Regions from separate parts of the Beduini sp. genome, predicted to be linked through region 3. Evidence: a T-box and tRNA genes for the amino acid it is inferred to sense, from the RefSeq annotation. Region 3 holds a T-box; the other regions hold tRNA genes.
The links. A T-box is a leader RNA that pairs with one kind of tRNA and senses whether it is charged. The one in region 3 lies ahead of leuS (leucine--tRNA ligase), so its partner is inferred to be a tRNA-Leu.
Positions count from the first base shown of each region.

Region 1: it encodes a tRNA-Leu, which carries the amino acid that the T-box ahead of leuS (leucine--tRNA ligase) is inferred to sense. The anticodon was not compared.
Region 2: it encodes a tRNA-Leu, which carries the amino acid that the T-box ahead of leuS (leucine--tRNA ligase) is inferred to sense. The anticodon was not compared.
Region 4: it encodes a tRNA-Leu, which carries the amino acid that the T-box ahead of leuS (leucine--tRNA ligase) is inferred to sense. The anticodon was not compared.

Region 1 is NZ_JBKTEM010000002.1:264,253-271,892, forward strand. Features, by position in the region: gene ACLRVU_RS05035 (siderophore ABC transporter substrate-binding protein) at 1-456, opposite strand, end outside; gene ACLRVU_RS05040 (ABC transporter ATP-binding protein) at 467-1,225, opposite strand; gene ACLRVU_RS05045 (iron chelate uptake ABC transporter family permease subunit) at 1,222-2,190, opposite strand; gene ACLRVU_RS05050 (ABC transporter permease) at 2,187-3,107, opposite strand; tRNA gene ACLRVU_RS05055 (tRNA-Leu) at 3,301-3,384, opposite strand; gene ACLRVU_RS05060 (PTS sugar transporter subunit IIC) at 3,635-4,972, shown strand; gene ACLRVU_RS05065 (glycoside hydrolase family 3 protein) at 5,099-6,865, shown strand; gene ACLRVU_RS05070 (glycoside hydrolase family 1 protein) at 6,954-7,640, shown strand, end outside.
Region 2 is NZ_JBKTEM010000001.1:21,294-28,933, forward strand. Features, by position in the region: gene ACLRVU_RS00115 (hypothetical protein) at 1-390, opposite strand, end outside; gene ACLRVU_RS00120 (SPFH domain-containing protein) at 405-1,532, opposite strand; tRNA gene ACLRVU_RS00125 (tRNA-Leu) at 1,788-1,874, shown strand; gene ACLRVU_RS00130 (hypothetical protein) at 2,166-2,642, shown strand; gene ACLRVU_RS00135 (hypothetical protein) at 2,740-2,973, shown strand; gene lepB (signal peptidase I) at 3,090-3,647, shown strand; gene ACLRVU_RS00145 (HAD family hydrolase) at 3,677-4,444, opposite strand; gene ACLRVU_RS00150 (AraC family transcriptional regulator) at 4,535-5,392, opposite strand; gene ACLRVU_RS00155 (phosphatase PAP2 family protein) at 5,443-5,931, opposite strand; gene ACLRVU_RS00160 (cysteine peptidase family C39 domain-containing protein) at 6,128-7,640, shown strand, end outside.
Region 3 is NZ_JBKTEM010000011.1:75,174-82,813, forward strand. Features, by position in the region: gene leuS (leucine--tRNA ligase) at 551-2,947, opposite strand; T-box leader at 2,980-3,180, opposite strand; gene ACLRVU_RS12755 (ATP-binding cassette domain-containing protein) at 3,254-5,101, opposite strand; gene ACLRVU_RS12760 (ATP-binding cassette domain-containing protein) at 5,095-6,948, opposite strand; gene ACLRVU_RS12765 (TIGR01212 family radical SAM protein) at 6,992-7,640, shown strand, end outside.
Region 4 is NZ_JBKTEM010000001.1:732,892-740,531, forward strand. Features, by position in the region: gene ACLRVU_RS03725 (Tex family protein) at 1-645, opposite strand, end outside; gene pepV (dipeptidase PepV) at 773-2,140, shown strand; gene metA (homoserine O-acetyltransferase MetA) at 2,164-3,105, opposite strand; tRNA gene ACLRVU_RS03740 (tRNA-Leu) at 3,233-3,319, shown strand; gene nagB (glucosamine-6-phosphate deaminase) at 3,391-4,122, opposite strand; gene ptsP (phosphoenolpyruvate--protein phosphotransferase) at 4,277-5,983, shown strand; rRNA gene rrf (5S ribosomal RNA) at 6,223-6,331, opposite strand; rRNA gene ACLRVU_RS03760 (23S ribosomal RNA) at 6,383-7,640, opposite strand, start outside.

The sequences.
Region 1 (7,640 bases), on a different contig from region 3:
TTCAGTATTCTTTTTAACGTCTTCTAAATATGTTTTTGCATTTACTTCAACATAAACGGTTGGGGCAATCTTGCTTAATTCATCATAATAATCACTTTGTCTGCCGGAGATAATAATGACATCCGGCCCAAATGTATATAAGGCTTCTAAATCCGGTTCCTTGATACCACCTGCATTTACTGCGTTCTTATATTCAGATAAATAATCCGGCAGACTGCTTACTGGCAATGCCAATTCGGTGTCGATTCCCATCACTTTCATGGTATCTAAGAAACCAAAATCAAAGACTGCTGCTTTATTTACTTCTCCTTTGATTACAGCTGTTCCTTTAAGGTGTTCAATGGTCATGCTTTGTTCCGATGTGTTTTTTTCAGGAGTACTTTGACATCCGGCTAATACGAATGCCATAAATAAGGCGAAGGTACACGTTAATATTTTTTTTATATGTTTTTTCATTGTTAGGCTCCTATTCAAAATATAAACAAAATCTTTTGCCATCAATCTCTTTGATGGTCATTTCTATATCATAAATCTCTTTTAATACTTCCGGACGAATAATTTCATCCGTACTTCCCTGAGCGATGATCTTTCCTTTCTTTAAGGCAATGATGTGATCGCTGTAGTAAGAAACAAAATTAATATCGTGAATGACGACTAAAACGGTTTTATGCAGCTCGTCGACTAATTTGCGCAATACTTTCATGATCTGTGTCGCATGCTTCATATCTAAATTGTTAAGGGGTTCATCTAGGAAAATATAATGACTATCCTGTGCTAATACCATTGCAATATAAGCAAGCTGTCTTTGTCCGCCGCTTAGTTCATCTAAATAGCGTGTTCTTAAATGATCAAGCTCCAAATAGGCGATAGCTCGATCAATATGCTGATGATCTTCTTGACTTAATCTTCCCTGACTGTGAGGAAAACGTCCAAATCCTACTAATTCCTCAACTCTTAAACGGACAATCGACTGCTGTGCCTGCTGAAGTATCGAAAGGTGTTTTGCCAATTCCTGACTTTTCCATAAGGATAGCTCGATCTCATCAATATAGACGTGACCGCCATTTTTCTCTAACGTTCTCCCGATAATTGAGAGAAGTGTAGATTTTCCGGTTCCGTTGCTGCCAATAAAGGCAATGATCTTTTCTTCTGGCAGACAGACATCAATTTCATTAAGTACAGGAAATTGATCATAGGTTTTAGTCACTTGTTTTACTTCTATCATTTTTGACGCTCCTTTATAATTAAATAGATAAAATATACTCCGCCGATAAAATTAATAATAACACTGACAGTCGTATTAAATGAAAAGACACGTTCGACTAAATAAGTGGCAGCTAATAAGAATGTACCGCTAAGTATTGTCACTTCGATCATCATTTCCTGATGACGATAAGTATTTAGTAACTTTCTAGTCAAAGAGACAACTAAGATACCTAAAAAGGTAATGGGGCCTACTAATGCCGTAGAAATTGAAATCAGTACAGCACTCAGCATCAGCTGTCTTTTGACTAAACGATAGTAATTGACACCTAGATTAATAGAAGAACTTCTGCCTAATGATAATACATTCAAGGCATGACGGTCTTTAAGTAAAATATAGGCACAAGGCAAGATCAGCAGACAGCTGATGCCAAGCAAAGAAACATTTACATTATTAAATGAGGCAAACATCTTTCCTTGCAGGATAGTAAATTCATTTGGATCCAACAGAACCTGCATAAATGAAGATAATCCGCCAAAGAGACTGCCTAAGACCATTCCTGTTAATACCAATCGATAAATATCTTGATTTTCTTTTTTAAAGACAAGATTAAATAATCCCCACGAAGCGATCATCATCAATCCGATGGATAGGAAGAATTGACTGTAGTTTGTCATCATCGATAGTTCTTTGCTTCCCCAAATAAAGATAATAAATGTTTGAATAAACATGTAAAGAGATTCCAATCCCATTACATTGGGCGTAATCAGCTTATTATTGGTAATCGTTTGAAAAGATAAAGATGAAACACCAATACAAAAGCCGGTTAATAGAATCGCTAAAACCTTAGTGCCTCTTTTTGATAGGAAATATTGCCAGTTAGAAGCATTTAATTGAGGTAAAAGATAAAGCAGACAAATCCCTATAAATAAAATAACAGTAAGAAATATGATTTTCTTTTGTTTGGATAAAGCATTTATCATCATCTTTTCTTCCTCCTAATCAAGAATAAAAAGAGGATACTGCCGATAACACTGACGACGACGCTGATTGGCAGTTCATAAGGAAAAATAATCACTCGGCTGAATATGTCACAGATCAACACAAAACCAGCTCCCCATAGGGCACAGTCGATGACGTTCTTCTTAACGTTATCACCTTTAAACATTGAAAGCAGGTTGGGAATAATTAAACCGATAAATGCAATACTTCCTACATTCACTACAACAATCGAAGTCATAATGCTGACTAAACTCAGACCAATAAAAATGATATGTTCATAGCGCAGTCCAAGATTTTTGGCAAAACTGTCTCCCATTCCAGCTATTGTAAAGTGATTGGCATAAATCATCGACAGAATCAGACAGGGGATTCCTAAATAAAGCAGTTCGTAGTTTCCTTTTAATATTAAGGCAAAGCTGCCTTGCAGCCATGATGACATATTTTGAATAATGTCTAATCGATAGGCGACAAAGGTAGTAACACTGCTGACAACACTGCCCAGCATCATCCCAATTAACGGTGTCATTACCGTATCTTTGATCTTTACCTTCTGCAAGATTTTCATAAACAGCATTGTTCCCAATAAAGCAATAATAAAGGCAATGAAAACTTTTTGACCGGTAGTTGCCTGACTGAACAGAACCATTGCAATCATCACTCCAAAACGGCACCATTCCATAGTTCCCGCAGTTGAAGGAGAAACAAATTTATTACTGGTAATACTTTGCATGATGAGTCCGGCAACACTTAACATTGCTCCGGTCAATAAAATGCTCGCTAAACGTGGCAGACGACTGATAATCGCAAGTGTCAGCTGACTGCTTTCGCCATTAAACAGGGCGATAAAACTGAAATCCTGCACACCGATGCTTAAAGAATAAACAGCAAATAGAATAAGCATTATAAGATATAAGCTGCGGTAATATTTACGAAATAAAATAATATCTCCTCCCCTACTGAGTTAGTCAAAGCTAACTAAGGGCATGTTAGCATAAACTAACTTTTTGGTCAACTATTTTAATAAATCACTTACTATTTATTTTTTATTATGAACAACAAAAAAACGACAGATATAATCCGTCGTTCCATTCAAATGGTGCAGAAGAGGAGATTTGAACTCCCACGCGTTGCCGCACTGCCGCCTGAAGACAGCGTGTCTGCCATTCCACCACTTCTGCATAATTTCCTTTTACATCATACACCAATTTTTTTTAATCGTCTAGTATTAATCGTATGAGGAATAAAATTTTAATATAAATAGGATGAATTTTTGTATGTAAGTGAATACAAAAAATATTGACAACGCTTTCTTCATTAGTTATCATAAGTGGTGACGATAAGGGTGGAATACGGATAATGCGCAAAATAAATCGGTATTCTAAGTATGCAATTACTTGCATAGTTAAAATTTAATAGGAGGAACTAGCAATGAAATTCTTAGAAGAAAAGTTCGTCCCATTTGCAGCTAGAATCGGGTCACAAAGACACTTAGTTGCAATTAGGGATGCTTTCGTCGTGATTATGCCGGTAACAATCGTGGGTGCGGTTGCGGTATTAATCAATAACATTCAGGGGGTATTCGCTGAAAACGGATTGAATGTTATGTCTATCTATAACGGATATACAAACTTTATCAACAATACAGGGATCTCTGATGTAATGTCAGCAGTAAACAAAGGGTCAATCAACATGATGGCTGTATTACTTGTAGTTACATTAGGTTACCAAATGGCAAAAGGGTTAAACGGAGATGGTATTGCCACTTCAGTTGTTTCACTTACTTGCTATTTAGGGTTAGCACCAGCAGTGCAGACTTTAAACAATTCTTATTCTTGGGCTGAAAATGCGAAAAATGTAGAAGTATTGACAGATGATATTGCCAGCGGCGGTATCGCTGGAGCAAAATTAGATTCTAACGGAATGTTCGTTGGGATGCTTCTTACAATCGTTGTAGCCGAAGTATTCATTCGTTTATCTAAAAATGATAAATTAAAAATTACGTTGCCAGACGGTGTACCACCGGCAGTAGCAGGATCATTCACCGTATTAGTACCGGCTATCTTAACTGTTATTTTAATTGTGGCAGTTGGAACTTATATTGACAGATTTACCGGAATGAACTTATGGACTATTATCCAAAAATTCGTATCTGCACCATTAAACAGTGTTGCCGATACTTTAGGGACTGCCGTATTAGTATCATTCTTAACACATATCTTATGGGTATTTGGATTACATGGGGCAAACTTAGTAGGAGCGGTGACAACACCAATCTTTACGCCGATGTTAGTGCAAAATACAGCAGCTTTTGAAAACCATCAAGCTATTCCTAATGTTGTGCCAGGAGTTGACTTATTCACAAAAATGGGTGGATCAGGGGCAACTTTAGGGTTACTGATCGCTTCTTTACTATTCAGTAAAGTACAAGCAGAACGTACAGTCATCAGTATCTCAATCGCACCGGGGTTATTCGAAATCAATGAACCTATCATCTTTGGTTTACCAATCGTTATGAACCCTATCTATATGCTTCCATTTATCTTAGGTCCGGTTGTTTTATCTATCACAACTTACTTATTAATGGACTTCAATATCATTGAACGTGGATGTCTGTCTATTCCTTGGGTAACACCACCTTTATTAAGCGGGTTCTTGGTTACCGGCGGAGGATTCAGAGCGACTATCTATCAGGCAATCGGAATCGTCTTCTTAGTATTGTTATGGACACCGTTTGTTATGATGTCAAATAAACAAAACGCAGATTAATTAAAAGCTATCGTCATGATCTCCCAAGTGCATTGGGAGATTTTTTACATACATAAACTACTATTTACTAAATAATACAAAGGATCGCATTTATTCTATGCTAGAATAAAAATGAAGGTGATACCAATGAAAAAACATGCGCGTAAAAACAATAAAATAATAAGAGTCTTATTTCTTTTACTGATTATTATTGCGGCTGTATTTGCAGTTATGATACCTGTTTTAAATAAGGAAAAGACTATGCACGGAACAATCAAAGCAGTTAGTGAACAAACCGTAACAATTATGAATAACGATCAGCATATTTATATATTTAATCGGGAAAAGACAGTATTTGAAGGAGATCCGGTTGAGGTCAATGGCGATATTGAATTGACTTACAAAGGACATTTAAAAGAAAACAAGGATACTGTACAAAAGGCAAAGCTGATAAAAGCGACGATTACATTACCCACTCATACGATTCAAGGTATTATTGAATCTAAAGATGCAGACGTTGTCTTCTTATCTAGTGAAGAAAGAACTTATGGCTTTAAAACAGCAGAAGATAAAATCAGCGGAGGACAGATTATTGCAGAAAACCAAATTACTGTGACCTATCGAGGAACTTTAAACCCGAATCAGCTTATACAAAATGTTGTTTTGGTAACCATGGAAATAAAAGAAGTGGATCACTATTATGAGGGAACAATTATGGAGGCAACTGAGGATTCTATCGCAATCAGAGCGGGTGACGGCAGTGAATATTTATTTAGCCGCATGAATGTACGAGGGGATAATGTGATTGCGGGGTATGACGCTAAAGTAACCTATCATGGAAAAATCAATGATACTCATGAAGGGGTGCAAGATGTGACCATCCAATTTATTGATGTAACCAAAGTGGATTTGGGGTATCTTGATCCGATTATTGCCTTGATGAATCAGATGAGTGCCCAAGAGAAGATCGGACAGATGTTTATGGCACGCTGTCCCAAAGAAGATCAAACAGCCTTTGTTGAAGAATATCAGATCGGGGGCTATATTCTTTTTGGGCGGGACTTTGAAAATAAGACAGTAGAAGAAGTAACACAGAATATTGCTTCCTATCAGTTGGCAAGCAAGATTCCTTTGCTTATTGGAACAGATGAAGAGGGAGGAACTGTTAACCGTGTGAGCCGTTATTTTCGTGATACTCCGTTTTTGTCACCGCAAGCACTTTTTAATCAGGGGGGGATGCAGGCGATTCTTCAAGATGTCGATGAGAAATCTCGTTTTCTGCAAGGATTTGGCATCAATGTCAATTTTGCACCGGTTGCAGATGTCTCTACAAATTCCAATGATTTTATTTACGAACGCAGTTTTGGTAAGAGTGCCGGCGAAGATGCTGATTATGTAGGACAGGTCGTATGGCGTATGAAGCAGGATCGAATGGGCAGTGTCTTGAAACATTTCCCGGGCTATGGCAATAACGGGGATACTCATACAAACATCTGCTATGATGAAAGAAGCTATGACACCTTTACAAGCAGTGATTTTCTGCCGTTTCTTGCCGGTATAAAAAACGGAGCTGAATGTATCTTAGTCAACCATAATATCATCACCTCAATGGACAGTGTTCATCCAGCCTCCCTTTCTTTAGAGGTTCATTCAATATTAAGAAATGATTTGGGGTTTGATAAGGTGATTATCACAGATGATTTGGCAATGGATGGCGTCGCTGATTATGCGGATAGTGAAAACATTGCTGTTATGGCTATTCTAGCCGGCAATGACATGCTTTTGACCAGTGATGCTCCACGGCAGATTGAAGCCGTAGAAAAAGCTGTTCAAGATGGAACGATCAGTATGGACCAAATCAATGTTTCTGTAGAACGAATCTTACGCTGGAAACATAATTTAGGTTTGTTGTAGCATCGGTTATTCCGGTGTTTCTTTTGTTGAAAAAAAGCTAAGGAAAAATAGAAAATCGGTATACTAATAGAGTAAAGGAGCTGAAATTATGGAATATAAAAAACTAATCTCTTTCCCTGAAGGATTCCTTTGGGGAGCAAGTACAAGTGCTTTTCAATGCGAAGGGGCTTATGATGAAGATGGAAAATCTAAATGTGAAAGGGAATTAAGACCGGTACCTGATAATATTGCGGACTTCTCAACGACCAGTGATCATTACCATCGTTATAAAGAAGATATCGCATTAATGAAAGAAATGGGATTTAAGGCTTATCGTTTTTCTATTGCTTGGACAAGAATAATCCCTAATGGCGATGGAATCGTGAATGCCTTAGGGGTAAAGCATTATAATGATGTAATCGATGAATGCTTAAAAAACGGAATTACCCCTATTGTGACATTGCATCACTTTGATATCCCGAACTGCTTAGAAGAACGCTATGGCGGTTGGCGCTCTAGAGAGGTCATCAATGACTTTGCTGAATACTGCACAGTTTGTTTTAAAGAATTTGGTGATCGTGTAAAACATTGGACAGTCAATAATGAATACAACAGCTTTTTCTTTGATATGCTGAATAGTTCCTTTGGGGATAAAACAGCTGGGATTGACGATCAAAATGCCTTAAAAGCAGGAATTAATATAGCACATATCAAATTGGTTGCAGAATCAAAAGTAATTGGTATCTGTCAAGAAATGTGGCCAGACGCGCTAATTGGTCCAACAGTTCACTATGAA
Region 2 (7,640 bases), on a different contig from region 3:
TTCGCTCAATTGATTATTGACGACTAAGTTGATATAACGTCTATATTTAATTGAATTCTTGTCAATCTTTCGCATTTTATTGAATAAAACAATTCCTCCTAATAAGAACATCGCTGAAATCAGAAGGTAAGGAATCATTTGTGCTCCAACAATTTGATGCTCGATTCCCAGATCATCTTTAGTTGTCATTTGACCGGTTAAGGTCATTGCCACAGCAATTGTGCCAAATCCCATCAGTATATAAGAAGCGATTTTTAATCCCTTGGAATGCTGAAAGGTTGCAGATTTGTCATTGTTGAAACGCCTGATCAATAAATAAATACCAATCGGCCAAAAGAAAATCAATGCAAACGTAATCACGCCCCATGAAGTGTTTTTTGTTTGTTTCATATTTTTACTTCCTTTTATAGTTTAGTCCCACATTCAGGACAGAATTTTGTATTTGGTTTCACCTTTATGCCACAATTAGGACATTTTTTATTCATTGGTTCACCACAGCTTGGACAGAAATTTGCTCCCTCTGGAACGGCTTCTTTGCAGTTTGGACATTCAACCTGTTTGGCAATTTGTACGTCAATTCCACACTCCGGACAGAATTTCGCGTCTTCACGGATCATCTGATGACATTTGGGACATTCTTTTTGCTTAGTGGTCACATCAATTTGACTGGTAATGCCGCTCATTTGCTGTCCCATAGGAACACCAAGACCAGCTCCTAGACCTAGACCTATACCAGCTCCCATCAATCCACCGCCGCTGTAGTCATTTTTTGCGGCTCCTTCTAATGTATCAAACGATCTTTCCTGCTGATAGCTGTAACCAATAATATCCATTTCCGCCCTTTTAGCTAAGGCATCTCTTAGTTTGATAACAGAGGGATCATCTTCCGGTACACTGACATCATTGACATTGAAATTAACGATCTTAATTCCGTATTCTGCCATTTCCGGACGAATCTTATCTAAAAGACAGTCAGAGATTTCTTCTAAATAAGCGCCAATCTCTAAAATTGGAACTTGTTCTTTAATTAGATAAGAAGAGATTGCATCTTTTACTTTAGTTAGGTAAATTCCTTTAAAATACTTTACAACAGATTCTTTATCAAAATAAGGAACCGTTCCCACCAATTTAGTCAGGAACGTTTTGGAATCTGAAATGGTAATCCCGAACTGCCCATAGGCTCTTACCGGGATCATGACATTATATTTAGGATCTTGCAGCTGAATAGGTGAAGGGGTTCCCCATTTTATATCTAAAACAACTGTTTTATTAATGAAATAAACTTCAGCGGTAAATGGTGAATTTCCGCCAAACGGAAGACCGATCAGCCCGGTAAGTAGCGGAATATTCTTAGTGTCTAAGACATGTCTCCCAGGTCCAAAGCGATCTAAAGCTCTCCCTTCTTTAAATAAAATTGCTTCTTGTGATTCATTGACAATTAATTGTGTCCATGTGCTTAACTCTTCATCCGGACACTTCCAAGCAAAAACATCAGGATCCCCATTATATTTGACAAAATCAATAATAGCCATCTTTATCCCTCCCAATTACTATAATAATTACAGTATATATTATACTGTATAAAGAAAAGATTTACTACTTTTTTTAAATTGCAAATGTCAAAAATTGTCACTAAAAGTGATAAAAGAAATGTTATTTCAATTAACTTATAAATAGAAACTTCATTCTATTACATGTATTCAGGATAATAAAAATATAAATTTTTAGAAAAAAGGATTGCATTTTTATTATTATAATTGTATAATCTACTAGCAACGTATTTGATTGCCCAAGTGGTGAAATTGGTAGACGCAACGGACTCAAAATCCGTCGGTAGCGATACTGTGCCGGTTCGAGTCCGGCCTTGGGCACCATTAGATAATGACGATCCGAGAGGATTGTTTTTTTTTTATTAGAAATAGTCTCTTTGATACTTCATACATGATGAAATTGCGAACCTAAGTGCGTAAGCTTTTTATCTAACAATATTTTATAAAAATTTATAATATTTATATTATTTTATCTTATAGATAAATATTGTTCAATAAATATAGAATATAAATAAATATAATGGTTAATTCTTTTGTTGTTCTATATTAAATAATAAATACTTACAGATGATGAGGAGGAGAGGCTTATGAAAAAAAAGGTTATGCTTAATTGTTTTGGGTTTAATACCAAGTGACTGCAGTGGGAATGGTGAAAAGAACGAATATCTTATTTATTCAAGCACTGGGAAGACTCAAATATTACGGCGTTCTTATTTAGCCGAAAATAATAAAATGATAGATCATACTATTATCGAAGAAATTGAGAAACGAGAAGATGTGGAGTTATTTCCTATTCATTATGGATATTATTCTTACTGGGGAGAAAGGGTGAATGATAATAGCTGGAAAATTGAAGCTGATAATGTGTTAGCCTTGGATAGTGAAACACCTAAAGCGGATGGAGAATCTTACTATTCAAATTATTATGCTATGGTGCCATACATAAAAGAAGAGACAGTTAAGGAGTTTGCAACACGTATTTTTAATGGTAAAATGGTGGATGAGGCGATTCCGGTTTATTTACCTGATCATTTTATAGAATTATTTCATTTAGATATAAGTGACGAGGAATATTCAAAACAAATTATATGAACAACCTCTACATTAATTCCGATATCTTCTAATGATCGAAAGTATAAAATGAAGGAGGTTCAATTGAAACTGCAGATTGTTGGTTTTGTGAACACTTATGGATATAGTACATCTAGTTATATTTATACATCAAATGATTTTTTTAAATCAGTTAGTAAATGAGCATAAAGAAACAGAACTTCCTAGCTTGAATTATATTGCTGTGATGAATGAATCGACAAGAAAGAAATTAGAGAAGAAATATCCGGATTTGGTTATTTTAAAAAGGACAAGCAGATCAGAAGGTTATGGCGGAAAAATAAGAGGACTATGTGAAGAAGGTTGTAATTAGGTACTGCGAGAGAGGAAGATTCAATATAATAAAGGATTTGTTATCTTTATTCTACCATCTGTCTTGATAATTATCTTAGGCGGCTATATAATAAAATAGAATAAAGGAGTCTTTCAATGGAAAAAAACAATTCAAAATCAAAAGAACTCATTAAAACCATTATAGAATTAGTTGCCGTAGCGGTTGTTACATCTTTGATATTCACAAAAGTGGTGAATCCCGTAATTGTGAATGGAAAATCGATGTATCCGACCTTAGATAATAATGATATTTCAATAATTAATGTTATTGGATTGAGTGAAGACAGTTTAGAACGTTTTGATGTCGTGGTATTGTATTCAACACAGCTGCAGGAGAAGATTGTTAAGCGATTGATCGGATTCCCTGGAGAAACGATTCAATTTAAAGATGATCGTCTTTATATTGATGGGGTTGAATATGAAGAAACTTATTTAGATAAGGAATATATGGAGGAAGCTAAGCTTAAATACAATAGTCCTTTGTTTACTGAAGACTTTGAGGTGACGGTGCCTGAAAATGAATATTTTGTGATGGGAGACAATCGTTTAGTCTCTGCGGATTCACGTGTTTTGGGAAGCTTTCCTTACGATAAGTTTATTGGTAAAGATGGTGTTATTTTATTTCCATTCAACCATGTTAAAACAATTAAATAAAAAAATAGGGATACAAAGGTATCTCTATTTTATCTTTCTAAGAAATCTGCAACGCACTGATAGACATGGTCAATATGGTGGGTTGCTTTTTGTTTGACTTCAATGGGAGACTGATGGAAAGTGTAGCTTTCATCTGCAATAGCAAACATAGGGATATCATTCCATGAATCCCCGACAGCAGCTAATTGATGGGATTTATTTGACTCATCCAAATTTGTTATAAAGTGAATAGCAAATGCTTTTGATATATTTTGTGGAACGATATCCACGTACCAGTTATTTTGGTGTACCTCACAGTTAGTAAAAGCTTCTGCTTTTTGGTAAAATGCCAAAATATCGGAAATATTTTTATTTTTAGATTCAACGCAGATATTAATAATCTTACTTAAATCCGGAATCTTTTTGGTATCCTCCTGCTTTTCTAACAGGTAAACTGTTTCTCCATCAAAAACACTGCATAATAAATCCGAATGGATATTTAAATGATGAAACAGTTTCAAACTTTGTTCGGAAATCTCTGACTTTAATGTCATTTGGAATATACAGCGGCGTTCAGAATCAAAAATTTGGGCACCGTTGCTTGTTATATAGTAGGTGTTAGGGAAATGGAGATTCAAACGATTGAATAGCTGAAATGTGCTTATTTTGTTTCTTCCTGTTGATATAATTAAAGTATGCTGCTTAGTAAATTGCTCTAATACCTGTTTATCTTCGTCTAAAATTGTCCGTTCTTGATCGCTTCCATTATTATGCTTCAAAAGTGTGCCATCAATATCACTGGCTAAATATTTTTTCATAATTTTCCTCCTTATATCTACTCACTATTTTAGATAAGAAAAGGAAGAATATCATTCCTATATTTAAGAAAATAATAGTCAATTTTTAATCTAATGTTCTTTATTAAGCGTACGAAACTGATTAGGTGATAGCTGATAGACGGTTTTAAATACTTTATTGAAAGATTTTACAGAGGAAAATCCACAGGCTTCAGATATTTGAATGATAGAAAGATCACTGTTAATCAGCAATGGAAGAGATTTATCGATTCGAATGCTGTTTAAATAAGTCAGAAAGGTCGTTCCGATATAATTTTGAAATAGAGAAGCAATATGCTGAGGTGTGTAGGCAAACTGCTGTGATAATCCATTTAAAGTTAACGCTTCATTATAGTGATCTTTAATATAATGACAGATATCTTGAATGAGAGCTTGATGCTTCAATGTGGAAATCTCGATGGAAGCATGCCGAATCTCTTTGAATTCGCGAACCAGCAGATAAGCTAATTCGAAGATTAAACTATAGATCTTTAGATGATAGCCTTCCTCTTTAAGTGAATAATGACTATAGATTTGAAATAATAATTCTTTTATTCTTTCAGGTTCAGTGATTCTTTTTTCTTTTTCCAACATCGTTTCATTTGCAATTCTAAAATGGGGATCATCACTGATATTGCTGATGAAGTCTTTAGAAATCTGTAAGACTAGAATTTCATTTTGGTCAGGGCAGGTCGTGGCATGGGGCTCCTGTGGGTTAATATAGAGATAATCATTCTTTTTTAAGTGATAGGTGGTTTCTTTAATTTTGATATCTAAACTGCCATGGACACAAAATAATAATTCTGCGTCACGATGGGTATGCAGTGGATAACCGATTGTGGATTTTTTACCATGAAAATAAAAAATGCGAAGGGGCAGGCGTTCATAGGGAACGATGATTTCTTTTAATAGTTCAATAGATGGCTGCATAACAAATTCCTTTCTATAAAAAACAAGCATGATTCATGCTTGGGATATATTTATAAAATAAACATCAGTATGCCTAATATAGTGCTAATCATAGCACCAGCAACAACGTCTTTAATAAAATGAACACCGGCAATGACTCTTGATACCCCGACATACAAAGCAATGATAAAGCAAAGCAAACCAAGTGGGTATGAGATATACAGACAGCTAAACGCAATAATGACGGCACTTCCGGTATGACGACTAGGGAACGATTCCCCTTGATGATGTTTGATCAAAGGATGAATAGAATACATGTCGGCAGGACGTGGACAATTATATAGCTTACGCATGAGGGTGATTGTCAGAAGCGCAAGAAATGGATAAAGCAGGACTTTGATTAAACGGGAGTCATGTTGGAATACTAGATAACTGATCGTTCCTAAATAAATGATAATAACACTGATGGGAGAGTAACGGCATAATAAAGTAAGCAGTTTCTCTTTTGTTTTATTTGTACGGCACCAATTTAATACAGACTGATACTGTTGTTCATTCATCTTCGTCACCTCTTTACTATATTATCAAAAATAAGTATAAAATGTAACCCAAGTCTTAATAAGATAATGATTATTTGTGTGTTTATAGATATGATTACTTATGAAAAATACAGCTTGAAAGAGAAGTATATAATAGTTTAATTTGAGTAAATCTTAAAAAAAGAAAGAATAAGTAGATAGGAGCAGGGGGAGTTGTATGAAAAAATATCCAATCTATTTGCAGGATGAGAATTACTCATGTGGAGCTTATAGTATATACATGATCTTAAAATATTTTCATATTGATGATGAAGTAGATCATATTAAAGCACTTTGCCGTCTTGATCATCATGGGATCAGCATGCAGGGGCTGATTGAATGCTTGAAATATTATCATATTGAAGCTAAGGGGTATGAGACGGATTTAGAAACTTTAAAAATGCATTTGCGCTATCCTTGCATTTTACATACCTATCATGAAAATAGATCACACTATATTGTTTTGTACCGTTATAAAGCACCTTATTTTATTTGTGGGGATCCGGCTGAGGGATTAGTTCGCTATACCTTAGCTGAATTAGGACAGCTTTATCAAAACAGAGCGATTATAATTCAGATTGTTGGACAGCCACCTCAAACTGCAGCCCTTTCCTTTTATCAGTATGCTTGGCAGAAAATGAAGCAGATGCGTTTCTTTATTATGAAAATAATGGCAATCTCCTCGTTGCTGTCCTTATTTACTTTAATAATGAATACGTATTTTAAGTATTTAATGGATATGCTCAATGAAAATATGAATACTTCATTTGTAAATGTATTGAGTATTGGTGTTCTTTTTGTTTTGATACTAAAAGCATTTTGCCAAAAGATAAAGAATGACTGGATGATTACTTTTGAACAACAACTGCAAACAAGCTTTGTCTATTCAACGATTGACCATCTATTATCATTACCGATGGATTATAAAGAACGCTATCTCCCACAGGAAAGTTTAAACAAGCTGCAGACCTTGTTTGAACTGCCGCAATATTTAATCGAATGTGTAGAAAGTCTGTGTGTGGATGCGATACAGATTATCTTGTTTTTTGCTGCACTTTATTGGCTGGCACCGGCTTTATTGAAAGGCATTGGCATTATTTTAATCTTAGTGACAGGGCTAAGTTATTTTATATTGAAGCGACTGCATAAAAAAGATAAGCAGAGCTTGGTTGACAATCAATATCTCATGACTTTGGCACATCATTATCTGATGCATGATAAGGACTATTCGGTATTTAAATTAGAGAGTGAGGAACAGCAGAATCGGGAGTCCTTCTTTACTGAATATCTAAAGCATTTTAAAGAGAAGAAAAGTGATTTAAGTCATTATCAGATCATTGTTAATGTTTTGCTTCAATTCATGAGTATTTTACTGTTTTACCAAGGTTATGGATTCATTCGTTCTAATCGTTTAACAATAGGGGAATTGATGCTGGCTTATACATTGGTTTCTTATCTGGTTGATCCATTATTTAGAGCGATTCAATTAATCATTCAAGGGAAGCGCATGGGGATGATTTTTGAGCGTTATAAAACGCTTAACATAAAAAATAATGAAGGACAAGAAACAATACAGGGACCTATTAATACAGTTGCTTTTGATCATGTCAGCTTTGCTTTTGGCTATCGAAATCCGATATTCGAGCATCAGGATGAAGTATTTTCTCATCATTTGCAGGTCATCGGCGATA
Region 3 (7,640 bases):
TTAACATTTTTTATCATTCGCTAAGAAGAGCTAAATGTCTAACTGAATGTGACAATAATTGTCTCTTTTATAAAAGATAACACAAAAATAAATCCTACCCCTATTTAAATTATATTCAAGAAATAAGTTGAAGTATTCGTGCTTTATTTATAAGTTATAAAAAAATAAAAAGAAGGAAATTTAAAGACCATCAATCCTTGCTGTCGCAATTCTTATGGTCTTTTCTTTTTAACATACTACAATATTGACAAAATTATTTTCAATTTTGAAATCACACTGAAATAAAGGATTTTTCACTTTATTAAAACAATTACTATACCAGTTTCTACATTAATTCAAACAATAAGTTTTACAAAATCATAAAAATATATATAACAAAAGCAAGAAACCTGTAGTTCGCCGCTTCCCGTAAACAAAATATTTGGATTATGGCACTTCCCTCGCCTTCTAACAATATATATAAAGTATAGTACAATTAAAAATCGCTATCACTTCTAAATATTTAAAAAAGCAAAAAAGATGTCAACATTTTTTTGACATCTCATTTTATTTATCTTATAACCACATTGACGATCTTATTTTTAACGACAATTACTTTCACAATATTCTTGCCTTCAATATGTGCTTTAACATTTTCCTGTGCCAATGCATCAGCTTTTACTTTTTCATCATCTTCATCTTTGGCAATGGTCATCTTCGCACGAAGCTTTCCATTTACTTGAATCGCAATTTCAACTTCATCATCAACCAACATCTTTTCATCATAAGTTGGCCAAGCTGCATAAGTTATAGATTCCGTATGTCCAAGCTTCTGCCACATTTCTTCACATATATGAGGAGCAATACATGAAAGCATCTTAATCAATGACTCAGCATATGGGCGATAAATAGTTTCTGATTTATAAGCTTCGTTAATAAAAATCATCATTTGACTAATTGCCGTATTAAATCCTAACGTATTATAGTCATCTGTCACTTTCTTTACGGTGCGATGATAAATTTTATCTAATGTACCGTCATTTTGATCTGAAAGTTTATCTTGTTCTATAAATAAACGATAAACACGATCCAGCCATTTTCTGGCTCCATCTAAACCATTCGTTGACCATGGCAAAGATGCCTCTAAAGGTCCCATGAACATTTCATAAAGTCTCAGTGCATCTGCTCCATGACTTTCAACAATATCATCCGGATTGATAACGTTTCCTTTTGATTTAGACATCTTCTCTCCATTATTTCCTAAAATCATTCCTTGGTGGAATAAACGCTGATATGGTTCTTTACTGTTCACGACACCACAGTCATAAAGCACCTTATGCCAGAAGCGAGAATAAAGTAAATGCAGTACCGCATGTTCCGCTCCGCCTACATATAAATCAACCGGCAGCCATTCATTGATGATTTTTGGATCACAAATTGCCTGATCATTATGAGGATCAATGTAACGGATATAATACCAGCATGATCCCGCCCATTGTGGCATCGTGTTTGTTTCACGACGGCATTTTTGACCATCAATTTCAACATATAACCAATTATCGCAATGTGCTAAAGGAGATTCCCCATCATCACTAGGTTTAAAATTATTAGTTGCAGGTAATTCAAGCGGCAATTCTTCTACCGGGACAGTGACCATCGTACCGTCAGGTTTATAAATAATAGGAATTGGTTCTCCCCAATAACGCTGTCTTGAAAACAGCCAGTCTCTTAATTTATAAGTAATTTTAGCTTCACCGCAGTGATTTTCATTTAACCATTCAATCATGGTTTTAATCCCATCTTCTTTGTTTAAACCATTTAAGAATTCTGAATTGATATGTACCCCATCTTCAGTATAAGCAGCTTCTTCAATATTTCCGCCTTCAAGCACCGGGATAATCTCAATTCCAAATTTTTTCGCAAATTCGTAATCACGTTCATCATGTGCCGGAACAGCCATGATTGCACCTGTTCCATAACTTGCTAATACATAATCTGCAATCCAGATTGGAATTTCTTTCCCGTTTACCGGATTGACCGCATAAGCACCTGTAAAAACCCCTGTTTTTTCTTTAGACAACTCAGTTCTTTCCAAATCTGACTTGCTGGCGATAGATTCTTTATAAGCGGCTACTGCTTCCCTTTGATTTACACTGCTAATTTCATCGACAAAAGGATGTTCCGGTGATAAAACACAATAGGTTGCACCAAACAAAGTATCCGGGCGTGTTGTAAATACAGTAAATTCTTTATTTGTTCCGGCAATTTTAAATTGTACATTTGCACCGCTTGATTTTCCAATCCAGTTGCGCTGCATCTGTTTTGTAGGCTCAGGCCAGTCTAAATCTTCAAGATCTTCCAATAGACGTTCTGCATATTTTGTAATACGCAATACCCATTGACGCATCGGTTTTCTGATTACCGGAAATCCGCCACGTTCTGACTTACCGTCGATAACTTCTTCATTCGCTAAAACTGCTTTCAATTCAGGACACCAATTCACCGGAATTTCATCAATATAAGCTAATCCCATATCATATAATTTAGTAAATATCCATTGTGTCCATTTATAATAGTCTTGATTAGATGTTGCAATTTCACGATCCCAATCATAAGAAAAACCTAATGATTTAATCTGAGTTCTAAACGTATTGATATTGTTTGTCGTAAATTCAGCCGGGTGATTTCCTGTGGTAATTGCAAATTGTTCTGCCGGCAATCCAAAAGAATCAAATCCCATTGGATGCAGCACATTAAATCCCTGCATTCTTTTCATTCTTGCGATAATGTCAGTCGCTGTATATCCTTCCGGATGCCCAACATGCAGCCCTTTCCCTGATGGATATGGAAACATATCCAATGCATAGTATTTGGGTTTGCTTAAATCAAATGTATCTGTTTTAAACGTTTTATTTTGTTCCCAATATTGTTGCCATTTTTTTTCAATCGTACTGTGATCAAAAGCCATTTTCTTTACCTCCTAAATAAAAAAAGCCATCCTCTAAGGACGACTTTGATCGCGATACCACCTTAGTTCACATCATCATGTGCACTCAATTCATTAACGCAGACTCACGTTATCTACTACTGATTCATAGATACATCTCACAGGCGAGTTCATTTTTTGATTTTATCGATTTTCACCAGCCATCGACTCTCTACTAAAACCGCAAAATTACTACTCCTGATCATAGATTTTAATTCTATTAAAGAATAGCATAACTGCTTCTTAAAATCAACAAAATTTATTATTGTCGCTATATTTAAGTGTAAATTAGTAGCCTTGGTCTTTTAAACAATCTATCAAACTGACTTTTGACAGTAAACACATCGGTAACCAACCGCTTAAAAGCCCCAGACTCCCCATCAAGACCACTACCCCCATTGACCACAACAAGGGAATAGCTTTAACCACCGTAAACCCCAAAGTTTTGATAAGCAGCTGACTCCCCTGGGATAAAAGCATCTGAACAAAAAGCACTCCGCCTACCCCGCCAGTCACACTTATGATTAAAATATCCAGTCCCTGCAAATATAGAATTTGTCGGCGAGAGGCCCCAATCATTCTAAACAGACCAATCTCCTTTATTTTTTCTGTTATATTCAAATAGACTGTCATTCCTAAAAGCAGAAAAATAGTAATCAGCATCACTCCTGTAATCCCATAAAGAAAATAACTGACCTTCTTTAAGATTACTGTGACCTGATCACTGATGTTCGCCCCTACCTCCTTATATTCATATTTTGGAAACTGATTTCGATAAAATGTAAGCAGTTCATCAATTTCCCCATCACTATACAACATTAAATAGTCCCCAGTTACACTTGGAAGATCAAATAAGCTTTCAATAATTTTCAATTCATCCAGGCTATTTCTATAAATAGTGTCCATTCCTGTATATTCATCAACCACGCCCACCACTTGGAAACCAAATCTTTTTTCTTGATCAGCATATTGATAATGTCCGTAGACTGTTTTTTCACTTAAAGTTTCTCCGAACAGTCGTTCATATGTATTTTTGGAAAGCATGATCTCGCTTTCTTTTTGGGGCAGTCTTCCAAAAAGGAGCCGCAATTCATCATGTGCACATCGTGTATTATCACCAATAAAAAGAATCTCTCCACTATCTTTACTGATACCAAAAAAATCGATATAAGGAAGATTCAAATATGCCCCTTGTATGTGTTCATTCGCTTCCATCAGTGCTGTGGCATCTTGAATATCCAGCCAATGACGATCTGTAAATTTAAGACTGATACACTGCTGAGGGAAAATCTTTTTAATTTCTTTGAAAGTTTCCTGTTTTAACCCATAACTGACAACCAAAGTCAGCATTAAGCAGATCGTACCAAACATGACCGCAAAAACAGATAACAAATGCCGCTCTTTTTGACTTTTAAAACTTTCTTTCAACAACTGATAATAATCTAGGATAATCCGTCTTTTTCTTTTTTTCTTCATCGGCGACAAACGATAGGGCGAAGAAATATTGGTTTGATCCAGCTGCCCATCATGCAGATATAAAATATGATTACAGTATTGACTTAGCAGGTTAATATCATGACTGACGATAATCACAATTGCCTTTTGCGCATATTCTTTTAAAAGTTCTATCATATTGACCGCATTTTCCTGATCCAGCGCACTTGTCGGTTCATCACACAATATAATCGCCGGATCTTTTTTCAGACCACGCACAAGAGATAAACGCTGCTGCTGTCCGCCGGACAGCTGTCCACAGCACTTTACTTTTATTCCATTCATATTTAATTTCTTTAAAAGTTGTTTTTCTTCCACCACACTTTGCCGATGAGAAAAATAAGAATATAAATTGAGATTATTTTTCACTGACCATTTCGATAACAAAGCAACCTGCTGATATAAAGTGCAGACATAATGCAATCGATACTGCTGTCGATCCTTTTTAATATTTATCCCATTAAACTTAACAATACCCTGATAATCTTCTTCCAGTCCCCCTATTATATTCAATAAAGTGGTCTTTCCTGCTCCGCTTTGCCCATGAATACCAATAAGTGCCGGACCTTCTATTTTTAAATTGACTTTATTTAATATACATTGATCACGATATTTCTTAGTAACATTCACAAGCTCTAGCATAAATCACCCTCCCGTAAAATTTGTCCCGCATCTTTTTTAAAGATTCTTAGCAATGATATTGAGATGGCTAATCCATTTACTATTATCAGCATCACCAAAATCGCAATATAAACAAACATCGGCAGCTTTAACCCAGTAAAAAATGTCTGATCATAAGGGATGATAAGTAAATTTGATAAGGAAGGATCAATCCATTTGGGCAGACAACGATTCAACAATAAAATAATACTGCCACCAAAGAAGCTGCCTGCAAATAAAGTGATAAAGCTAATTAACGTACCTTCATATAAATAAAGCTTCCCGATTTGCCAACGCGAAATTCCATATACTCGAAGCATCGTGATTTCTTTTCGCTTCTGCAAAAAAGAAGCATAATGCAATAAATAACTCATCAGGATATTCATTGTCATCGTAATAAAAAGGAAGATTCCTAACACAGTGTTAATCATCGAAACAAGTGTCTCAATATTTGTTTCGAATTCATAAAAATCATTCCTCATTGTATAGTTTGTCTGCTGACTTCTCGTATCAATCGCCTTTTTTACTTGGGTATAATCTTCAAAGATTATGGTGATGGCTTTTTCTTCATACCATTGAATATCATTTTCAAGTAAAGAAGAAAAATAAACATTTTTATAAGATAGCGGATCTAATGCATAGCCGCATACGATAAATTGCTCTTCTTTTCCGTTAAGCAGATAATAAACCGTTTCGCCAATGACATTCTTTAATGTCGGATCAATTTCTTTAGCTAAGTCAAAAGATAGGATTATTTCTTCCCTAGCTTTTGGACTCTCTCCTTCAAATTGCACCTTGGTTATATCAGGTACGATTTGAAAATGAATATCCTTATTTTCATTTTCCAAATTAAGTACCGCTCGTTTTCGAGCAACCGTCTGTACGCCTTCCCATTTTTCAATCGACTGTATATCTTCCTGCGTTACTGTTTGATTGGGATCAGCATTTTTATAAACTGTAAGTTCATTTTGTGTAACAGAATAAGATTGCAGTTTCATCAAATAACGAGATGTCCCGCCGGATAATGAAAAAATAAGCATCATGATAGCAATCATAAGCAGCTGTGATATCTGACTAACGATCAGTTTTCCTCTTTTTGAATAGATATTCCATTTTATATAGTTCCAGCAGCTCCTCCTATTAAGCTGATAGGATTGATTGTTATGACGTGTAAAGGCAGTTGGTCTTTCAACTTCTTCATCAGAAACAATCTTCCCATTTGCCAGACCTATTTTACGGCAGACACCTTCTTTAAATAGATGGGTATCGTGACTAACGACTATAATGAGTGCATCTTTAGCTAGATCAACAAAAAGCGAGTGAATCAGCTTAGCTGTCTTTTGATCTAGTGCAGCTGTTGGTTCATCCGCTAAAATGATCTTAGGCCGAACCAAAAGAACTCTAGCAATAGCAATTCGCTGTTTTTGTCCACCTGAAAGCTGCTGAACAATAGTTTTCATATAGCTATCCATTTCTACTTTTTTCAGCACACTCTCAATACGATCCTCATCAAACCCAAAAAGCTTTAAGTTATCTTCCACACTCATCGCTTCGATCAGATGGTATCCCTGAAAAATAAAAGATACATCATTTTGATGTATCCGGTCTTTATCGCAGCGATATTTATTAGTGTAAGAAATTCCTTTTACCACCACTTCTCCTTTACTAGGTGTAATCAATCCGCCAATCAAATGCAGTAAAGTCGATTTGCCGCTTCCTGATGGTCCGGTAACTAAAACAATACCCGGATGATGAAACTGTAAATTAATATCCTCTAATATACTTGTCTGTTTTAAATGATAAGATAAATGAAATAATTGTAAAAGCATACGTATTCCTTCCTATTCATGGTATAATGACTGCGGTGATAAAATGAATTTCAAATATACTTTAGATGATAAACGCTATCATACTTTTAATTATTATTTAAAAACAAAATACAAACAGAAAATCGCTAAAATCTCATTAAATGCTGATTTTACCTGCCCGAATCGTGATGGAACATCCGGAATTGGAGGCTGTTTATTTTGCAGTGACAGCGGTTCAGGAGATTTTGCCGGTGATCCCAAAGATAGTCTCCAACTGCAATTTGATAAAGTCAGTCAGATGATGAAAAGAAAATGGCCTGATTGTAAATACATTGCTTATTTCCAAGCAAACTCCAATACTTATGGTTCGGTAAAAAAACTAAAAGAGACATTTGAGCCTTTCGTCAACAAAAAAGATGTCGTTGGCATCGACATTGCCACCCGACCTGACTGCTTAAACGATGAAATCATTGAATATTTAGCTGATTTAAACCAACGTACTGATTTATGGATTGAATTAGGACTGCAAACGATCCATGAAGAAAGCGCTCAATGGTTTAATCGCGGCTACTCTCTTTCAGTATTTGAAAAAGCTTTGCATCAGCTGCGTGAACATAATATTTCGGTCTGCGTGCATATCATTAACGGTCTGCCGGTTGAAACATCGGAAATGATGCTTCAAACTGTAGAATATTTAGCCGGACAGGACATTC
Region 4 (7,640 bases), on a different contig from region 3:
GTATTTTAACCGTTCACTGAATTGATAATACATTTCATACGTTTTGTTTTCATCGGTATGTTTTTTCTTTTCTTTGGTTATAATGACACCTGTCTTATACAACATATCCTTTACATATTTACGATATTTGACTTGATCTGCCATATTTTCTGCAATGATATCTTTAGCGCCATCGATAGCCGCCTGCTCATCCACAACATTTTCATTTATATACTTCTTTGCCTCTGCCATCACATCCCCGCTTTTAGGCAAAGATAACAGCCACTGACTTAACGGCTCCAAGCCATTTGCCTTCGCCATAATCGCACGGGTCTTCTTTTTTTCTTTGAAAGGGCGATAAATATCTTCTAATTCACTTAGCTTTTCACATTTTAGGATATCTGCCTTCAATGTTTCATCCAGCATTCCCTTTTCATCAATCAAACGAATGATATCTTCCTTACGCTTATTTAAACTGATGCCATACTCATATATTTTTTCAATTTCTCTGATCTGATCTTCATTTAATGCACCGGTTACCTCTTTACGATAACGCGCAATAAAAGGAACAGTATTTCCTTCTTCTAGTAAAGTCAATACTTTTTCAACCTGATTTTTCGTGATCTCTAATGTTTTTGCAACTTGTTCTATGACTTGTTTATCCATTTCACAACTTCCTTTCTTGCCTTAAAATCATAGCATTCTCTTATCCTGAATACAAGTCTTGACATCTTCAAACTTTTTTAATATTTTCATTTAATTTATGATACAATAATCATCAAGAGGTGATAATATGATAGATTTTAAAAAAGCGATTGATGATCAGTTCGATCAATTAATCAAAGATATGGCTGATTTAGTTTCAGTAAACTCTGTTCTTGATGAAACAACAGCGAGGGAAAATCAGCCATTTGGAAAAGCAAACCGAGACGTCCTAGATAAGATGCTGGCAATCGGTCAGCGTGACGGTTATGCAACCAAGGATGTCGATGGCTACGCCGGTCATATCGATATTGGCAGCGGTGATGAAGTCGTAGCCGTATTAGGACATCTGGATGTTGTGCCGGTGAATGAAAGCGGATGGGCAACTCCTCCATTTGAATTGACTCAGGTCGGCAATAAATATTTTGGCCGTGGAACCAGCGATGACAAAGGACCGTTGCTTGCTGCTTACTATGCCGCTAAGATCATTGAAAAAAGTGGGTTAGAAACACGTAAAAAGATGCGTATTATTTTTGGTTGCAATGAAGAATCCGGATCAAAATGTATGAAATACTATTTTACAAAAGAACCTTTCCCAAATATGGGATTTACTCCTGATGCCAACTTCCCAGTTGTTTATGGTGAAAAAAAAGGCGTTCAATTTCATATCAGCGGACACGTTCAAGAAGATGTATTAATTTCTCTTCATGCCGGCAGTGTTGTCAACATTGTTCCTGAAAAAGCCACAGCCGTTTTAAAAGGAACAAAACAACAGTATGAACAGGCTTTCCAGCAATTTTTAAGTGATAAACAATTGACGGGTACGATTCAATCAGACGTTGCGACAACGACAATTGAATTGACCGGAAAATCAAGCCACGCATCTTTACCGCATTTAGGACGTAACGCAGTTGTCTTACTTTCAGAATTTTTAAATACCATTATTTCAAATCCGGTCGTTGATTTTATCGCAAAATACTTTACAGATGATTACTACGCCAAAAAGCTGGGATTTGGCTTCACCGGTCAGATGGGACCATTAACATTAAGTGTAGGTATTGTGCATTATGAAAATTCCAAGCTTAATATTTATTTAGACCTGCGTTGTCCTCATGAATTAGACAGCGATAAAATGCTGGTATGTATGCATCAGGCTATTGATCCTTACGGATTTAATGAAGAGCATCACATTGGCTCTCATTTGTTTGTTGATCCTAATTCAGAATTGATTCAGGGACTGCATCAGGCTTATGTGGACTGTACAGGTGACCAAGAAGCTAAACCACAAGCCATTGGCGGAGGCACATATGCCAAGACAATGCCAAACTGTGTCGCTTTTGGACCGGAATTCCCCGGTACCGATAACCAAATCCACCAAAACAATGAATTTGTGGACATTGACGAACTAAAATTGGCAGTTTTGATTTATGCCAATGCATTATATAATTTAATCAAATAGAAAAGGCGCAGATGCGCCTTCTTTTATTTCATATGTGATTTATCTCCGACCATATTCAGATCGTATGGGGTTTGCTGATAAACATAATAGTTCAGCCAGTTACTAAAAAGTAAATAAGCATGAGAACGCCATTTTACCTGAATTGTTTTATGACAGTCATTATCTTTATAATAATTCATAGGAATATCAGGATTCAATCCTTTATTGACATCACGGACATATTCATTATGTAAGGTTTCCGGATCATATTCGGGGTGTCCGGTCACAAAAAATCTTGAACCGTTAACAGAACCGATTAAGTAAGGTCCTGCTTCCTTTGAAGAAGCCAAGATATCTAAATCATCAAATTTTAGGATATCTTTTTCTAATAAAGTCGTATAGCGTGAATGGGGTGCATAAAACTGAAAATCAAATCCACGCAGGATTTTACGTTTCATCTTTTTAACATTCGTTTCATGGTCATATACTCCCGACAGTTTTTTATCTAAGCGATACTTATTGATGCCATAAAAGTAATGAAGTGCCGCCTGAGCTGCCCAACAGATATAAAAAGTGCTGAATACATTGGTTTTAGACCACTCCAAAATTTGAGTAAACTCTTCCCAATAATCAACTTCTTCAAAAGAGAGTTTTTCCACCGGAGCACCTGTAATAATCATACCATCATACTTATTTTCCTTAATTTCATCAAACGTATGATAAAAGGCTAATAAATGCTCCTGAGAGGTGTTTTTTGATTCATGACTCTTCATATGAATCCAGTCTACATCAATCTGCAGCGGCGTATTTGACAGCATGCGCAGCAATTGTGTCTCAGTCACTATTTTTGTCGGCATAATATTCAAAACAATAAGTTTTAAAGGACGGATATGCTGTGAATCCGCTCTGGAAGTCGGCATAACAAAGATGTTTTCACTTTCCAGTATTTTTTTAGCCGGTAAGGCATCAGGTATTCTAATAGGCATCGTATCATCCTTTCTTTTAGCTAAAGTAACTATATCATTAACCCCTAGTCAATTCAATAAAAAATCAATCAACTTGACTTAAAAACATTGCATATTTTATAAGAATATGATATAAATTTTATGTATTGCAACTGTGGTGGAATTGGTATACACGTAAGTTTGAGGGACTTATGAACATTCGTTCGTGCAAGTTCAAGTCTTGTCAGTTGCACCAATATACGATTTAAGAAGCCTTTAGCTTCTTTTTTTGTTTGTATAAATAAAAAAAGAATCTTGCGATTCTTCTTATTTATCTAATTTACTTGCAGCACCTTCATCAATGATTAATGTAAAATCAGGATGTGTGCTCAAGATTGAAGCTGGTAAAGAAGTTGTTGGTTCATCTTCCACCAATCCTTTAATAGCAGTTGCCTTATTATCACCACAAGCGATTAAAACAACACGTTTAGCTTCCATAATATTTTTAATTCCCATTGTCACAGCATGTGTCGGCACATCTTCTAAGATACCATCAAAGAATAAACGCGCATTATCTTTACGAGTAGATTCATCTAATTCAATATAGTGTGTCACTGAGTCAAATGATGTCCCAGGTTCATTGAACCCAATATGCCCGTTAGAACCGATCCCCAATAATTGAAGATCAATTTGATTTTCTGCCAACATGGCATTATAACGGTCACATTCTGCCTGAATATCTTGATTTCCTTTTGGTACATTAACATTATTTAAATCAATATCCAAGAATTTAAACAAATGTTCAGTCATGAAATAATAATAACTTTGTGGATGAGTTGGTGCCAACCCATAATATTCATCTAAGTTAAACGTATGAACATTTTTATAAGATGTCCCGTTCACCTTATGATCTTCTGCTAATAATTCATACATTCTGATCGGTGTAGATCCTGTTGCCAATCCTAAAATTGAATCCGGTTTTTCTTTAACCTGATCTCTAAAAATTTCAAACGCTTTTTGTGATGCTTCCTCGTAATCTTTTACTTTAATTACTTTCATACAATCCCTCCTATCACATAAAAAGGATAACATTTTTACAGAAAATTTCAAGTGCTAGTTAAAAAAATGTAAACGTTTAAATAAATACACATAATCTCTTTATTTTTTAGCCATTTTAAGGTACAATAGTAACATATATGGAGGTGTTTTACACATGATAAAAGGTATAGCTGCATCTAGTGGAATTGCAATCGCAAAAGCTTATAAACTAGTAATGCCAGACTTAACAGTTACAAAAACAACAATTGAAGATGTGGAAAAAGAAATTGCTTGCTATGAAGAAGCAATGGCTAAAACAGCAAAGGATTTAGAAATGATCAAAGAAGCTGCTTCTAAAAACTTATCTGCAGAGGAAGCGGCAGTATTTGATGCTCATGCATTAGTATTGAGTGATCCAGAAATGAAATCTCAAGTTGAAGACAAGATCAAAAACGAAAAGATCAACGCTGCCGCTGCTCTTGATGAAGTAGCTAATACGTTTATCGCTATGTTTGAATCAATGGATGATGATTATTTCAGAGAAAGAGCTGCTGACATTAAAGACGTTTCTCGTCGTTTATTAGCCGCTTTATTAGGTAAACAGTTACCTAACCCTGCTTTGATCGATGAAGAAGTTGTTATTATCGCAGACGACTTGACTCCATCTGATACAGCTCAATTAAATAAAAATCTAGTTAGAGGATTTGCTACAAACATCGGAGGTAGAACTTCTCACTCAGCAATCATGGCAAGAAGTTTAGAAATCCCAGCTGTTGTTGCTTGTAAGACGATTACTTCTGAAGTTAATGACAACGATATGATTATCTTGGATGGTAGTGAAGGTTTAGTGATCATTAACCCTAATGATGATGAGATCGCTACTTATGAAAAGAAACGTGATGACTATGTTGCTTATCGTGAAGAGTTAAAGAAATTAAAAGATGAAAAAACAGTGACTACTGATGGACATCATGTTGAATTAGTGGCAAACATTGGTTCACCAAAAGATATTGAAGGTGTTTTGGAAAACGGCGGAGAAGGTGTTGGACTTTACAGAACCGAATTCTTATACATGGAATCAGCTGAACTTCCTACTGAAGAAGAACAATTCAATGCTTACAAAGCTGTTCTTGAAGGAATCAATGGTCCTGTTGTTGTAAGAACATTAGATATTGGTGGAGATAAAGAAATTGCTGCTATCGACTTACCAAAAGAAATGAATCCATTCTTAGGTGTTCGTGCAATTCGTCTATGCTTCCAAAGAGAAGATATCTTCAGAACTCAATTAAGAGCCTTACTGAGAGCTTCAGTTTATGGAGATTTAAGAATCATGTTCCCAATGATTGCTACTCTGCAAGAATTCAGACAAGCTAAAGCTTTATTATTAGAAGAAAAAGAAAAATTAACAAACGAAGGTGTTGCTATTTCACCTAATATCCAAGTAGGTATCATGATTGAAATTCCTGCTGCTGCAGTATTAGCTGATCAGTTCGCTAAAGAAGTTGATTTCTTCTCAATCGGAACAAATGACTTGATCCAATATACTTTCGCTGCTGACAGAATGTCATCTTCAATCTCTTATTTATATCAACCATTTAATCCATCAATCTTACGTTTAGTTAAAAATGTAATTGATGCCGCTCACAAAGAAGGAAAATGGGTTGGTATGTGTGGTGAAATGGCTGGTGAAGCTATGGCCGCTCCTTTATTATTAGGATTAGGACTTGATGAATTCTCAATGTCTGCTACATCTGTACTTGGACAAAGAAAATTAATCAGAAGCCTTTCTAAAGTTGAAATGGAAAAATTAGCTAATGAAGCACTTCAAAAAGGAACAATGGAAGAAGTTGTAGAATTAGTAAAAGGTGCTACTGAACTTTAATAAAACGAAAACATAACCACAGTTGAGGTTATGTTTTTTTATGCTCTTTTTCCTTTATATACCTTAATTAAGTATATAGGAATCTCTATTCATTTATTTCCTATGTCCCACGTTCTCTATACAGGCAAGTAGCACATATAGATCCTATTCTTATCTTATATTTAGTTTTTCCTATGACTACATCTCCCTTTCTTTATACTTCAACACAAAAAAAGGAGGAAACCCTCCTCTCTTCTCTTACCCGGCAATCTGCTATTTTCGCGATCCCTCACTATCTTCGCCGTTGATATGCTTAACTTCTGTGTTCGAGATGGTTACAGGTGTGTCCATATCCCCATCATCACCGGATTCTTTTCTCTCTGAGCTCTCACTCAAAACTGGATAATAAGTTTCTTCTTCTAGGTTAAGTTCTCGACCTATTAGTATCAGTCCGCTCCATATATCACTATACTTCCACTCCTGACCTATCTACCTTATCGTCTTTAAGGGGTCTTCCAACTTGCGTCCGGAAGTCTCATCTTGAAGGGGATTTCACGCTTAGATGCCTTCAGCGTTTATTCCTGCCACACTTAGCTACCCAGCTGTGCCACTGGCGTGACAACTGGTCCACCATTGGTGTGTCCATCCCGGTCCTCTCGTACTAAGGACAGATCCTCTCAAACTTCCTGCGCCCACGACAGATAGGGACCGAACTGTCTCACGACGTTCTGAACCCAGCTCGCGTACCGCTTTAATGGGCGGACAGCCCAACCCTTGGAACCGAATTCAGCTCCAGGATGCGATGAGCCGACATCGAGGTGCCAAACCTCGCCGTCGATGTGAACTCTTGGGCGAGATCAGCCTGTTATCCCCAGGGTAGCTTTTATCCGTTGAGCGACGGCCCTTCCATTCGGCACCGCCGGATCACTAATCCCGACTTTCGTCCCTGTTCGACTTGTTTGTCTCACAGTCAAGCACGCTTCTGCATTTGCACTCGTCGATTGATTTCCATCCAATCTGAGCGTACCTTTGGGCGCCTCCGTTACTCTTTAGGAGGCGACCGCCCCAGTCAAACTGCCCACCTGACACGGTCCCTCACCCAGTTCATGGGTGCAGGTTAGAACTTCAATCAAACAAGAGTGGTATCCCAACAGCGGCTCCTCGTATACTGGCGTACACGTCTCTTCGCCTCCCACCTATCCTGTACATCTTTGATCAAAATTCAATATCAGGCTACAGTAAAGCTCCATGGGGTCTTTCCGTCTAGTTGCGGGTAACCTGCATTTTCACAGGTACTAAGATTTCACCGAGTCTGCTGCCGAGACAGCGCCCAAATCGTTACGCCTTTCGTGCGGGTCAGAACTTACCTGACAAGGAATTTCGCTACCTTAGGACCGTTATAGTTACGGCCGCCGTTTACTGGGGCTTCAATTCATTGCTTCTCCCTTTCGGAATAACAACTCCTCTTAACCTTCCAGCACCGGGCAGGCGTCACCCCATATACTTCGCCTTGCGGCTTCGCATAGAGCTGTGTTTTTGATAAACAGTCGCTTGGGCCGTTTTACTGCGGCTTATTTTCATAAGCACTCCTTCTCCCGAAGTTACGGAGTCATTTTGCAGAGTTCCTTGGCCATAGTTCTCTCGCTCACCTTAGGATTCTCTCCTCACCCATGTGTGT